One region of the Sphingomicrobium maritimum genome, then DNA from elsewhere that is predicted to be linked to it. Evidence: predicted binding sites of a transcription regulator. Region 1 holds the regulator's gene; the other holds the start of a gene.

Region 1 (7,271 bases):
TGAGCCTTAAGACCAGCCTGCCGACTTAGGCAAGCGCACGAATCGAAGGTGCGAATTGTTTTTCGCGATGCGCGACTATTGGCCGAGCGGAACGTCCGCCTCGCCCTCGGTCGCACCATCGGCCTGTTCGGGAAGCGTCGGCTGCGATCCGACGGGCACCGGTTCGGGCTCGTCGCCCTCCAGCGGCGCCTGGATGTCGATCGTGGTCTCACCCTGCAGACTGGTGTCGAGTTCGCCGCCCGTGTCGCGCGTCGCGGCCAGCGCGGCCAGCACGATCGCCATCACGACGAACACGATCGCCAGCACGCCGGTCGACCGCGTCAGGAAGTCCGCCTGCCCCCTTGCGCTCATGAAGCCGGACGACGATCCGCCGACGCCCAGTCCGCCGCCCTCGGACCGCTGCATCAGGATCACGCCTACCAGCGCGGCGGCGACGAGGGTCTGGACGACAAGAAGAAAGGTGAACATGGCTGACGGATCTCGATCGGAAGGAAGTTAATCGCCATCGACGGCGGTCAGCAGGCGACCTAGCCGCGACGGGGCCGGTTTTCAATGGTCCTGCCGTGCGAAACGAAAAGGGGCCGGAGCGATGACGCCCCGACCCCTTCGAAAGTTATGGGATGGATCGGCCTAGAGGACGTCGGCGTCCATCGCGTCGCCGCCATTTTCTTCCATCTCCACCATCTCATCGGCCGGAGCGGTTTCGGTGGCCACCACCTCGTCGGCAGGGGCTTCATCGGTCGCAGCCATCGCTTCGGGACGATCGATCGCCTCGGCGCGAAGATCCGCCGCGTTATAGAGCGCGATCGCGCCGCCCGCATCCTTCTGGAGCGCATCGACCGGCACGCGCACGACCTTGCCCGTGTCGGCCATCTCGAGTTGAATGTAATCAGCAGCGATCTCGTCGATCATGCCAAATTCCACGCCCTGGACATCCTTGACCGGCTTGCCGACCGCAACCGACGCTTCCATGTCCGCGAGCGCCTGCTCGTAGCTGGCGTTGAGCGCAGCCGCGTTCATTCCGAACAGCAGCTTGCCCTCGTGCGGCGTAAAGCTGTTGGCAGGCACGGGGATCGAGTGCTTGTCGGTCTTCACGGTGATGAAGTCGGCGTCGCTCGCGGCGACCAGGCCGACCGGATTCCCCTGCGTGTCGACGACCTGCATCCCGACGTTGACACCCGAAGGTGCCTGCTGCGCGAATGCCGGAGTGGCAGGCGCGGCAACGGCCAAGGTGGTGGCGGCAAGAGCAGTAAAAATCCGTTTCATGAAAAGCTTTCCCTCTGAGTAATGTTGGTTTCGATACTAGACTAATCGGGCTTACCTGAAGCTGAACGAGCGTGCCAGATCGTTGAAATGTGGCACTTATCAGGCATTCTCCGCCGCATTGAGGATCGGCAGGAAGTCGTTGGCGGTGAGGCTCGCGCCGCCCACCAATGCCCCATCCACGCCCTCGGTCGCGAACAGCTCGGCGGCGTTGTCGCCCTTCACCGATCCCCCGTAGAGGATGCGCACCGACTTGTGCCCCTCGCCATACGCTGCCTCCAGCGATTGCCTCAGCCGGTTGTGCATGGCAGCGATGTCGGCGGGCGTTGCCGCCTTGCCGGTGCCGATCGCCCAGATGGGCTCGTAGGCGACCGAGAGATGCAAGGGCGCGGTTACCAGATCGGGAAGCGAGGCTTCCAACTGGTTCGCTACATGCTTGAGCGCCTGGCCCGTCTGGCGGATCTTGTCATTTTCTCCGACGCAAAGGATGACTTTCAGCCCCGCATTGATCGCGGCCTCCGCCTTGGCACGGACGTCGGCGTCGCTTTCGCCGTAAGCTTCGCGCCGCTCGCTGTGTCCCACGATGACGAGGCTCGCGCCCGCGTCCTTCAGCATGGCTGCCGAGATCGATCCGGTATGGGCACCCTTCGCCTCGGCATGGACGTCCTGCGCCCCGATCGAAAAACCGGGGGACGCCCCGACCGCGCGATTGATCAGCGTGAAGGGAACGCACAGGGCGCACTCGACCTTGTAAAGCGTTTCGGTTTCGATGGAGATGTGCGTGACCTGACCGAGTTCGGCCCGCGTCCCGTGCATCTTCCAATTTCCGACGACCAGCCGTCGCGGCATCCCTGTTCCCCGAATAATGTTGCGATCGCGAAGACCTAGCAAGCTCCTCGCGCCGCGTGCAAGCCCGCGTTCGGCTCGTGGCCGACGGACGGGTCCACCATTGAAAGGCCCCGCCGCACCGCCTAAAGCCGGTTTCAACTCCTGCCTTTCAGTCGAAAAGAACTCTCCCGATGTCCGCCAAATTCCGTAATCTGTCGAAGTCCAAGTTCGGCAGCGTCTTCCTGATCGGTTTCCTTGTCCTGATCCTTGCCAGCTTCGCCCTGGCGGATCTGAGCAACTTCAACATCGGCGGCGGCGGTGCCGCCGGTACGCTGGCCGAGGTGGGCGATGAGCATATTACCGATGCCGACATGAGCACGGCGCTGGAACGCCAGCTCGGCATCGCGCGCCAGACCAATCCCGAAGCGACCTACGCCGATCTCGACGGCGACTTCGACCCGTTGCTGAATCTCCTGATCCAGGAACGGGCGTTGTCGGTCTTCGGTGAGATGAACGGGCTGCGCATTTCGAAGCGGCTGATCGACGCGGAGATCGCCAACCTTCCGGGAGCGGCGGGACTCGACGGTCAGGTCACGGCCGCCAGCTATGGCGAGTTCCTCGCCGCAAACCAGCTGACCGACGCCGAAGTGCGTGCGCTCATTCGCAGCGACATTTCCCAGCGCCTTCTGGTGGCATCTCTCGGAGCGGAGAGCCGCGTTCCGAGCGCTCTTGCCCAGACCTACGCCTCGATGCTCCTAGAAACGCGCGAGGGGCTGCTGGGCCTGATCCCCACCGCCCCGATCGCCGCGCGTCTCAATCCGAGCGGACAGGAACTGGCTTCCTATTACCAGCAGAACGAGAGCCGCTATATCGTCCCCGAACAGCGCGCGCTCCGTTTCGCGCGGTTCGACCCCGACCGTTTCTCCGATCTCAATGCCACGCGCGCCGAAGTCGATCGGGCGCTCGAGGGACGCGAGAGCGATTTCGGCACCCGTGAAATCCGCGTGATTAGCCAGATCGTCGTTCCCGACCGCGCCACTGCGGACGAAGTCGTGGCACGCACCGCGACCCAGTCCTTCGCACAGGCTGCGCAGCCCGCCGGCTTTTCGGCCGCCGACATTTCGATCGGGCTGCAGACCCGCGCCCAGTTCCGCCAGCTGGCTGGCGAAGCCGTCGCCGAAGCCGCCTTCGCCGATGACGTCGAAGCGGGCGATCTGGTAGGGCCGGTTCGCTCGCCATTCGGCTGGCACGTCGTGAAGATCGATGGCATCGAGACCGAGCAGGGTGAGAGCGAGGCGGAAGCCCGGGCCGAGGCAGCCTCCGAGATCACCGATCGCAAGCGCGGCAATGCGCTTCTCGATCTCGTCGGCTCGGTCGAGGATGCTCTCGACGAAGGCGCCAGCTTCGACCAGGTCGTCGAACGCTTCGACCTCGATCTCATCGAAACGCCGCTGATCACCGCGACCGGCCGTGCACGCTCCGATCCCAGTTTCTCGATTCCTGCCAATGTCCGTCCGGCGCTGGAAATCGGGTTCGAACTGCTGGCGGGGGACGATCCCGAAACCGTCCAGCTCGACGGCGGCAGCGGCTATGCGCTGGTCCAGGTCGACGATGTGGTCGAACCGGCAGCCTCGCCCTTGTCGGAAATCCGGGATCGCGTCCGCAACGACTATATTCGCGATCAGGCGCTCCAGCGTGCCAACGCCATCGGAAACCAGGTCCTTGCCCGGATGCGCGACGGCGCGACGCTCGCCGATGCGATGGATGCGACCGAAGAGGAGACGGGCTACTCCTTCCCCGAACCGGAGGAAACGAGCCTGCGTCGTCTCGACCTCGCCCGCTTCGGAAACGATGCACCCGCGCCGCTCGAGATCCTCTTCCGTCTGGGCGAGGGCAATGCGCGTCTCGTCGCCGATCCCGAGGGCGAGGGCGTCTATGTCGTCGAACTGACGAACACGACGCGCGGCAACGCTCTGTCCGATCCCGCGCTGATTCAGCAGACTTCGGAAAGCTTTCTCGCTCCGGTCGCGGGCGAGTTGCAGCAGCAGTTCGTCAATGCGGTTCGCCGCGAGGTCGGCGTGAAGCGCAACGAAGGTCAGATCAGCGCCACGCGCAATCGCATCATCCGCGGCGCGACCGGCGACGAATAATCGGATGTCGGAACCGGTGAGGCTGCTCGCGCTCGACAACCGCGACAGCTTCACCTTCATGCTCGTCGACTATCTTCGCCAGGCGGGCGCCCATGTCACGGTCGCACGTGCCGATGCACTCACCGTCGACGATGCGCTGGCGATCGGCATCGACGGCGTGATGGTATCGCCCGGTCCCGGTCGTCCGCAGGACGCCGGAATCAGCGTTGCGCTGGCCGCCGCTGCAGTGGCGGCACGACGACCCTATCTCGGCATCTGTCTGGGGCATCAGGCGCTTGCCCTCGCCTGCGGCAGTCCCGTGGCCCAAGTCGCTCCTGTCCACGGCAAGGTCGCGCGTTTGCAACATGACGCGACCGGCCTGTTCGCCGACCTCCCCTCGCCGCTTTCAGCGACCCGCTACCATTCGATCGCCGTTACCGACGTAAAGGCGCCACTCGTGGTCAACGCCTGGAACGAGGAAAATCTCTGCATGGCCGTTCGCCACGACGATGCTCCTTCTCACGGGGTCCAGTTCCATCCCGAAAGCATCGCCAGCGAACGAGGCCTCGATCTGCTTCGCGCGTTCGTAGCTATCTGCGGTCGTGAGCGCGCTTGACAGCATCCCGTTTGGTTGCCAGTATGTTCCGCGTTCGTTCCACTGGAAAGATCGGGGCCTTTATGCTCACGCCGAAGCAACATGAACTGCTCGCATTCATTCATCATCGCCTGTCGGACACGGGAATCAGTCCCAGTTTCGATGAGATGCGCGAGGCCTTGGACCTCAAATCGAAATCGGGTGTACACCGCCTGATCGGTGCGCTCGAGGAGCGCGAATTCATTCGACGGCTCCCCAACCGGGCCCGCGCTCTTGAAATCCTCAAGCTTCCCGAAGGCATCGCGGAAAGCACGTCGGAGACGACGGCTGCTGCGAACGACGGCGAGAAACCGCGCGAGGTCGCGGTGGTGCCCACCCCCGCCAACGACGTCGTCGAGATCCCGCTTCACGGGCGGATCGCCGCGGGAACCCCGATCGAAGCGTTGCAGGGTAGCGAAGGTTTCGCCGTTCCCGCCGCCTTGCTGGGTCCGGGCGAACATTACGCCTTGCAGGTTTCGGGTGATTCGATGGTCGAGGAAGGCATTCTCGACGGAGACTATGCGCTGATCCGCCGCGCCGACAATGCGCGTGACGGGGAGATCGTGGTGGCACTCGTCGACGAGGCGGAGGCGACGCTCAAGACGTATCGTCGCGAGGGATCGATGGTCCGCCTAGACCCCGCCAATCCGTCCTACACGGCGCAGCGGTACGAGGAGGATCGCGTCCGCGTTCAGGGCCGTCTCGCCGGCATCATGCGCCGCTACTGAGCCGCTTGTTGACCTCGAAAGAGAGCTGCGGATGACCGTACGCTTCGATTATGTCGAACTGCCCGCCGACGACATCGGCGCCACCCGCGCCTTCTACGAAGCGGCGTTCGACTGGAACATGACCGACTTCGGCGACACTTACGCCGCGACGGTGTCCGGCGACACCGATGTCGGCCTTTCCAGCGACGTGGCCGAGCGACCGGTCGCCCCGCTTCCTGCCTTCCGGACGGACGGTCTCGAAGACGTTCTGGACAAGGTGGTCGCAGCCGGCGGCCGGCTCGAGCGCCCGATCTTCGCTTTTCCGGGTGGGCGCAGGTTCGAGGCGGTGGATCCGTCCGGCAATCGTTTTGCGGTCTATCAGCCGGATCCAGCGGAAGCCTGAAGCTCAGCTAATGCGAGGGCGGCTAGACGTCAGCGTCGTGTGACCCCCCAGGGGTGTTCGGCCACTTGCGCCGCGACGGTTTCGACCCGGGGCGTCGTGTCGAGATGCACCGCAATCCCGCCGCTCGCCTCCAACGTCCTTCGATCCAGCTTGAGCCAGCGAGGCTGGCAGGCGTCGGGAAGCCACCGTTCGGACACGACGATATCGGCCTTCGCGCACGCTGCCACGAGATCCTCCCACGCGATCAGGTCCCGCGATCGGGTCGCAAGGAGGCGATAGGTGCGTCCGTCCCCCTGCAGATCGGCCAGGCAGGCGTCACGGTTGCAGTTGGCGAATGCGCTGGTGTCCAGCGCTGGCGCCTCCCCGTCGTACCCCGCTCCCTCGCTCAGCATGTCACGAACGAAGTCGCCGGCCCGCGCCCGCAGCAGGTGCGGCGTTCCGTCGTCCGCGATGATAGCGAGATGCCGACCGTCGCCGGTCACCAGCAAATCGGGCCGCGGCGAGAATGCAGCGGCGCCCAGCCCAATCGCCATCCCCGCCAATCCCACGTAGCGTGATCGGTGCCGCCACAGACAAAGCCACAAGAATCCGCCGATACTGGCCGCGAACGCCCAACCCGGCATGTTCGGCACCATCGCGACCGCCCCCTCGGCATTGGCGGTGAAATGCGCCAGCGCCAGCAGCGCATCGAGCGCCATGCCGACGATCCACCAGAACGGCGCACCCAATCCGAACAGGTCGGCGATGATGGCCAGGGCCAGGACCGGCATGATGATGAATGTCGTCATCGGAATGGCGAGAAGGTTCGCGAACACCCCGTACAACCCGGCCTTGTGAAAGTGAAAGAGCGCGAAGGGTATGAGCGCAAGTTCGACCGCCAGTCCTGTCAGGAACAGCGCGAGCAACCCGCGCCCGATCCGCCGGATCCTGCCTTCCTCTCGCGCCATCAGGACGCGTTTCACCACCGGATGCGCGTGCAACGCGATGATTGCGGTGACCGCTGCGAAGCTCAGCTGGAAGCTCGCACCCGCCACCGTTTCCGGCCGCACCAGCATGATGATCGTCGCGCCCACGGCGACCAGTCGCAAGCTCAATGCATCGCGCCCCAGTGCAAGTCCCAACAGAACCAGAAGCGCGGCGATGCAGGCACGGACCGTGGGCACCTGCATTCCGGTCAGCAAGGTATAGCCAATCCCCGCCAGCGCTCCGATCCCCGCCGCGACAATCACGAGGTTGGTCCGCGCCGCCAGTCTGGGCGACAATGCCAGGATCTTGAGCGCGAGGAGCATCGCCGACCCGACGACCGC
Region 2 (7,271 bases), 470 kb from region 1:
CGCGACAAAAAGAACCCCATTGCAAAAAAGTATGGGTATTTCGAAGCGGAACGCGCGCTTGTGGGTGGACTCCGCAAAGAAATCGGGTTGGGCGAAGGGCAGCGCCACCCGCTCACCTGGATCATGGAGGCTTGCGACGACATCGCCTACTCGGTCCTCGACGTCGACGACGCCATGAAGAAAGGCGTCATCTCACCGGATGATGTGCTCGCGAGCCTACAAGCTGACTCAACCACTTCCGCGCACACCGCGGTGGCAAAGGCGCAATCCAAGTTCGAAGAGGTTGAGTCCGCTGGCAGGCGTCCGGAACTCGCCCGCGACATCAAGATCGGATTTCTGCGAGCCTATTTCATAGAAGCGCTGATCGAACATGCCAGCGACGGCTTTGTTGCCGCAGGAGCAGCGATCACAGCCTTCTCACATCGTACCCCGCTGATGGACGACAGCACCCTGTGCGAAAAACTAAAGTCGCTCGCCCGGGAGCACGCCTTCGGCAATCCCAGCGTGTTGCGGATGGAGGCGCGCGGAGCAGAAGCGATTGACGGTCTTCTGACCGCCTTCTGGGAGGCGATCCACGACCGTCCACCGGAAAATTTCGGCGACATCTTGGCCCGCCGGTCCGGTGCGAAGAACAAATATGTCTTCGCGCTGATCAGCCAGAATTACCTTGAGGACGCATCCCGCGCTGCCAACGCCGACGGGATCGCTGCGTCGGTTCGTTACCGCGAGCTGCGCCTGCTGACGGATATGCTCTCGGGCATGACGGACACTTTCACGATCAAACTCTGGGACGAGCTGAAAGGCATGCAATAAGGTGACACCGGCGGAAACACTGCCGAAGCTCAAGCGCCGCATCGACGACTATCTGTGGCGCGAGGATGGGATGCCGATCCAGCGCCTACGCGAGATCTTGGCGACCAAATTCGAGCCGCTGGGGCCGGTAGCAATCATCGGCGGCTTGGTGCGCGATATCGCACGCAAAGGAAAGGTAGGCTTCCGATCCGATATTGACCTAGTGATTGATGCCGAGCCGGCGCGCGTCGCCGCGTTGGCCGCGGAGTTGAATGCTACGCCAAACCGTTTCGGCGGCTTCGCTTCGGTCCAACCGCACTGGAAGATAGATTTCTGGTCCCTGCCAAACACCTGGGCTTCATCCGTAGGACTGGTGCGCACAGACACGTTAGCAGATCTTGTCTTTACCACTTTCTTCGATTGTGACGCGATCTGCTACGAGGTGCAAAAGCGTAAGGTCCATGCCCTACCGGATTATCTCAAACGGCTGGCCAAACGCTCGATCGACGTCAATTTGCTGCCCAACCCTTCGATCGACGGCAATCTTCTGCGGGCTAGCCGGCGCATCCTCCTTTGGCACTTCCGTCCCGGTTCGGCGCTGCGCGCATTCATCGAACGGGAGCTGAACGAGGAGTCGTTCCACCGTATCGTGGCAATCGAGCAGGCGATCTATCCGAACGATGTCCTCAGCACTTTTGGTGGGCCACGACAGCTAGCAGATGCTCTGCTCGGGGATGAGATGCCGACCCAATTCTCCGGCTTCGGCGAGCAGTTGGAGCTTCCCGGCTTCACTAATTAGGTCAGCAGCAGGATACAATCGCCGTCCAGCATATCTGGGTTGGGGCGCCGGTCGTAATCAACTTGAAGCGCAAAGAGGCCGAGCGGTCGGGTCAGACTGGGATTTGGTGCGCGGCGCTAATCGACGCTGAATGTTGCGACAATGTCCGACGGCGGTATAAACACGGCGATGCGTTCATTCGGTGTGGTGCCGGGAGGGAAGATCCGGATTTTTCAAGCCGGTGACGATTGTGAACCCTGGCTCGAATTCCTGGGCGACGAACGAGCGCAGGAAGAGTATCGCATCTTTCCGCCATACCAATATGAGATCTCGCAGGAGCTTGCGACCAGGTATTCGTCACAACCCAGCGACCGCGCTTCTTTCCCGATCGCGCAACGTTTCAAGCGCGGTCAAAACTTGCAGGATCCCAAGATCCCCCTTTGAGGTTGCCGAATTTGAAAGCGAACTCATGGTCGAACACGAGGCGAGAAAGTTGCACAGCCGCAGCGCAGTCTTGCCTTTGAACTACCTAGCAACTAGTGTTCTATTAATGTTCTCAGTGGCGGATCATGTCTGACAACAGCGCAATCGAGTGGACCGACGCAACTTGGAATCCTGTTACAGGATGTACCAAGATAAGCCGAGGCTGTGACAACTGCTACGCTGAGAGATTCTCAGAGAGGTTCAGAGGAGTTCCGGGACACCCATTCGAGAACGGCTTTGATCTGGCATTACGTCCTGCACGGTTGGAGCAGCCGCTTGGCTGGCGTCGTCCTCGGATGATCTTCGTGAACTCGATGTCAGACCTGTGGCACAAGTCAGTTCCGTTTGAGTACGTCGATAGGGTCTTCGATACGATGGAGCGGGCCGACTGGCACGTTTATCAGCTCCTCACAAAGCGAAGCTCCCTCATGTCGAAGTACCTCCAGCAGCGGTACAGTGAGCGGCCCTGTCCACAACACATTTGGTGCGGCGTGTCGGTTGAGGATGCTCAAGCAAAAAGCCGCGTTTCGCACCTCCAAAGCGCTCCCGCAGGAGCAAGGTTTCTCTCGATCGAGCCGCTGGTTGGAGCCGTAGGAGAGTTGGACCTCTTCAATATCGATTGGGTAATTGTTGGAGGAGAAAGCGGCCCACGAGCACGGCCTGTCGATCCCCGTTGGGTGCGTGAAGTGCGCGACCAGTGTATCGGACAGGACGTTGCCTTCTTCTTCAAGCAATGGGGCGGGTTCCGACCTAAGGACGGCGGCAGAGAACTCGATGGGCGGGAGTGGAACGACTTCCCCCAACAACTTAAGGCAGCGATGGAAAAGGCTGACTGATGGCGGGGCCTGTGATGCTTCCGTCTGCTTATCGACGTCGCGCACAGTCATTCGTCAAGCATGAAGTGTTGCGGGCATACCTTGAGCGGGCCGCAATGATTATTTTGTCCAAATACCCGGAGTTCGTTTTTGTCGACGGGTTTTCAGGCCCTTGGCAAAACGCAAGAGACGACCTTAGCGACACTTCATTTGGCATCTCATTGGCCCAGCTACGCGCGGCTCGACAGGCATGGGCCGACAACGCGCGCTCCAGAGAAGTGCGGTGCGTGTTCGTGGAAAAGCGGCGGGCCGCATTCGACCGGCTGTCGGCTGCATCGGTGTCAGAGGCGGACGTGCCAATTACTCCCCTGCACGGCAAGCTTGAGGATCACATACCCCGTATTCTGAAGGAGGTTGGCCACTCCTTCGCGCTTTTCTTCCTCGACCCGACTGGTTGGAATTACGACCTCCGGAATCTATCGCCGCTTCTTTCCCACCGACCGGGAGAGGTTCTGGTGAATTTCATGTATGAGCATTTCCGTCGGTTCATTGACGACAAGCGGCCCGAAATTCGCGGCTCTCAGGACCGTGCTTTAGGTGGCCCGGAGTGGCGACCAAAGTATGCCTCACTGATTGAGCAAGGAGTTCCCAAGGAGACCGCAGTGCTAGAGGTCTTCAAGGCCCAGCTGAAGAGCGTCGGTGGCTATCAACACGTTGCAAGCGCGCGGGTTCGGCACCCCCTCGCAGAGAAAACCCATTTCCATCTCGTCTATGGCACCCGGCACGAGAAGGGTCTGACAGCGTTCCGTAGCGTGGAGAAGAAGGTGCTGTCCGCAGAAGGGAGCATCCGCGTTCAGGCGCGCGATGCCGCACTGCAGGAGAAAACCGGACAGGGGACCTTCCTAGATGTTCTAGGGCCGCCCTCGGAAGCTGTCGGAAGTGATCCCCGCCTACAAGACCACGAGCACGTGCCAGTTTGGCTGCAGCACGCTGTCGCTACCCGCCCCGTCGACTATCACCTTTTGATGCAGGCTGCGCTTGAACGCTACTCGATCACTGAGCCGGAGTTTAAGGATCAGCTAGTCGCTGCAAATAGAGAAGGGCATATTGCTTTTGAAGGGATGCCCGCTCGATCCTTTAAGCCCAGCAAGGGTGTGGTAATCATCTCAGGCAAGAAAGCAGGGCAGAAATGATCCGCGCAGAGACCTTTTATCCTTTGCAAACCGACTGACGAGGTTAGCGACAGAGGAGGTATGCCTCTTGCCGGCCCTCTCGGTCCTCATGTGGCGCGCGTGCAGTTCCGAGGCGGTCCCAGCAAGGCTCTTGACCCTATACCAGTGCATCGCTTCCACCTTGCCCCTCGTGTCCTCTGCGAACCCGTGCGCACGATCGATCCAAATGAACGGCAGCTTTTTAGAAAAATTTGAGCAAACTCGAACGACCAAATATAGGGCGCATTGCCGACCTGCTAAAATTGGGCCGACAGCTGTCTGTCCGCTCTTCGGCTCATGACTGCAGATTGCGGACACGAAATGCCTAGCATTACGCGATGCCAAACGCCTGGAATTTAGTTCTCGCCGGCAGCTTTCCCTTTTTGCGCGGAACGTCCCGTCCTACAAACTCGAGCGCCCCGTCGCCTTCCTCAGAAACTTCCAGAATGCCCGGTTCGGGCTATCAACCCTTCGTCGCAGTCCGCTGCTAGGCAAGCTTCCAGCGTTGCATGCTTAATGCCGAACCGGGAGGAGACGCGCTGCCGCACGGTTCGCTTCAGTTCTTCGAACCGCTCGAGTGACGGGCGGGATGGCACGATGTGGACCTCGAGGGCGCGGCGGTGCTCTCCCAAATTCCAGACATGCAGATGATGGATGCTCTCGACCCCTTCGATCGCCTCGAGTTCGTCCATGATTTCTTGCAGCTCGACGTCATCTGGCACCGCGCCCATAAGCAGGCGAACCGTGCGCGGCATCAGCGACACCCCCTGCCAGATCACATAGGCGGCGATGATGACGGTGATGACCAGATCGGCCACGTAGAGATCGTATAGCAGGATCAGGACCCCGGCGACGATCACCCCGACAGAGGCCATGGCATCGGACACATTGTGCAGGAACGCCGCCTTCATGTTGATGCTGTCCTTGGCGCCGCGGTGGGTGATGAAAGCGGTCACCAGATCGATCACCAATGCCACGCCCGCTACGGCGATCACCGTCCATCCTTCGATGGGTTGCGGATCGGCGAAGCGGTTGATCGCCTCAACGAGTAGATAGAACCCGATGATAAGCAGCGTCGTCAGGTTGATGAGGGCAGCGACGACCTCTCCCTGTGCGTAGCCGAAGGTCATCAGTTTGTCGGCAGGACGCCGTCCAATACGGCGAGCGAACCAGGCGAGACCCAGCGACGCCGCATCGCTGAAATTGTGCAGCGCGTCGGCGATAAGGGCGAGCGAACCCGAAACGATACCGCCGACAATCTGCGCCACCGTCAGGAGCACGTTGATCGCCACAGCGAAAATCAGTTGGCGATCGCTCAGGTTCTCCTCGCCGTGGCTATGGCCGGCATGCCCGTGACCAACGTGTCCGCCGCCATGATCGTGATCGTCGCTCATCGCCTAAACTGATCGCCTCTCTCGTGCTGGGTCCCCTCCTCGTCATGGATGTCCATGTGAGCATCGCGTAGGATCTGGATGCCGCCATAAAGGGCAATGCATGCCACAGCGACGCCTACCACCAGGTCGGGCCAATTGGCGCCGGTGAGCATCACGACGATGCCCGCGATGATGATCCCGCCATTGGCAATAAAATCGTTGAAGCTGAAGGTCGTCGCTGCGCGCATGCTGACGTCCTTGTCCTCTGTCCGCTGGAGCATCCGCAGGCAGATCAGATTTACCACGGCTGCGACCGCCGCCATCGCGAGCATCATAAATCCACCTGGCTCCGAGCCTTCCAGGTAACGGCGGACCGCATCGGCGATGACCCCCGCGGCGAAGATCAGCAGCATGATGCCGGAGAAGCGTGCGGCGCCCCGCTGCCAGACACGCGAACGGGTCAACGCGAGAAGGCTCAGGGCATAGACGATCGCATCGGAAGAATTGTCGAGACCGTTGGCCAGCAACGCGTTCGAATCCGCGAAGTAGCCCACGACGAAAAAACCTATCGCGATGGCGACATTCAGCCAGAGGACGATCCAAAGTGTTCGGCGTTTCTCAACCGAGCCGATATCGATATCGTGGTTGCCGCTCATGACATGCTCTCATCGGATCGCGCCCAGACTTCGGCAGCTTGGCGTTCGGTAGGGTGGAAAAATTCCATTTCAGCACGGAAGAGCGGATCGAAAACCTCGGTGCCCCATTCTTCCCATTGGTTATCGCCGACGATGGAAATGCGACCAAAGCTGTCCTTGTGCCGGACGTCGAACTTGAGGTCGCGCCAAAGGCCACCGAGATCCCATCCGGAGAAATCCGGCGCGAGTTCGATCACCATCGCCACGGTGCCGGGCTCCCGTTCGGCGATTTCCTCGAATTGAGGGACGAAGCGGTTGTAGTCCTCGTCCTCTAATTTCCCCGAGGCGCGTATCCAGAGCAGACCTTTCTCTTCCTTAATTGCCAGCATGGTATTCTCCTTTCCAAATTGGTCATGCGATGTCCGTCAGTTCGCGCTGCTCGTCGCTGGTCACGTTTCGACGCAGGCGATCCCACCACTTCTCGCGCCAGCTGCGCTCATCGTCCGATCGATTGAGCACGAGCCGCGCGATCGCTGGCAGGACGAAGAGCGTGAGCGCAGTCGCGGTGATCAATCCACCGATCACGACAGTGGCCAGCGGACGCTGGACCTCCGCGCCAGTTCCGGTCGCCAGGGCCATCGGCACGAAGCCGAGCGAGGCGACCAGCGCCGTCATCAACACCGGTCGCAGTCTCGCCAGTGCACCATCGCAGATCGCCTCATCGAGAGGCATTCCCTTGTCGAGCCGCTGGCGTATCGCGGTCATCATCACGAGCCCGTTCAATACCGCGACACCCGATAGGGCGATGAACCCCACGGCAGCGGACACCGAGAACGGCATCCCCCGTAAGGCAAGCGCGAAGACCCCGCCTGCCAGTGCCATCGGGATCGCGCTGAAAACCGCGAGAGCCGGAACCCACCCGCCGAGCGCCATGAACAGGAGCAGCAACACCAGCGCGAAGCAGACCGGAACGACGAGTGCGAGCCTTGCCTGCGCGGCTTGGAGGTTCTGGTATTGCCCTCCCCATTCGATGAAGGAGGCGGCCGGCAATTCGACGCTTTCGGAGACGCCTGCGCGGGCCTCCTCCACGAACGACCCGAGATCGCGTTCGCGCACGTTCGCCGACACGATCACCAGTCGGCGACCCTGCTCACGCCGAACCTCGGCGAGGCCATCGACCACCT

What was found. The regulator LexA, encoded in region 1, represses DNA repair genes until DNA is damaged. The targets are predictions, from matches to a motif close to GTTCCNCNCTTGTTCT.
Region 2: WJT74_RS01280 (DUF5131 family protein) is a predicted target of LexA. The motif match lies at 2,112-2,127, and genes of this name have one in related genera.

The regions. Positions count from the first base shown of each region.
Region 1 is NZ_CP154608.1:718,959-726,229, reverse strand. It holds gene secG (preprotein translocase subunit SecG) at 76-468, opposite strand; gene WJT74_RS03710 (hypothetical protein) at 631-1,266, opposite strand; gene tpiA (triose-phosphate isomerase) at 1,366-2,112, opposite strand; gene WJT74_RS03700 (peptidylprolyl isomerase) at 2,283-4,241, shown strand; gene WJT74_RS03695 (anthranilate synthase component II) at 4,246-4,836, shown strand; gene lexA (transcriptional repressor LexA) at 4,899-5,582, shown strand; gene WJT74_RS03685 (VOC family protein) at 5,614-5,964, shown strand; gene WJT74_RS03680 (ComEC/Rec2 family competence protein) at 5,994-7,271, opposite strand, start outside.
Region 2 is NZ_CP154608.1:251,319-258,589, reverse strand. It holds gene WJT74_RS01295 (deoxyguanosinetriphosphate triphosphohydrolase family protein) at 1-813, shown strand, start outside; gene WJT74_RS01290 (hypothetical protein) at 815-1,591, shown strand; gene WJT74_RS01285 (hypothetical protein) at 1,733-2,014, shown strand; gene WJT74_RS01280 (DUF5131 family protein) at 2,140-2,889, shown strand; gene tcmP (three-Cys-motif partner protein TcmP) at 2,889-4,061, shown strand; gene WJT74_RS01270 (cation diffusion facilitator family transporter) at 4,511-5,473, opposite strand; gene WJT74_RS01265 (cation diffusion facilitator family transporter) at 5,470-6,108, opposite strand; gene WJT74_RS01260 (STAS/SEC14 domain-containing protein) at 6,105-6,476, opposite strand; gene WJT74_RS01255 (efflux RND transporter permease subunit) at 6,499-7,271, opposite strand, start outside.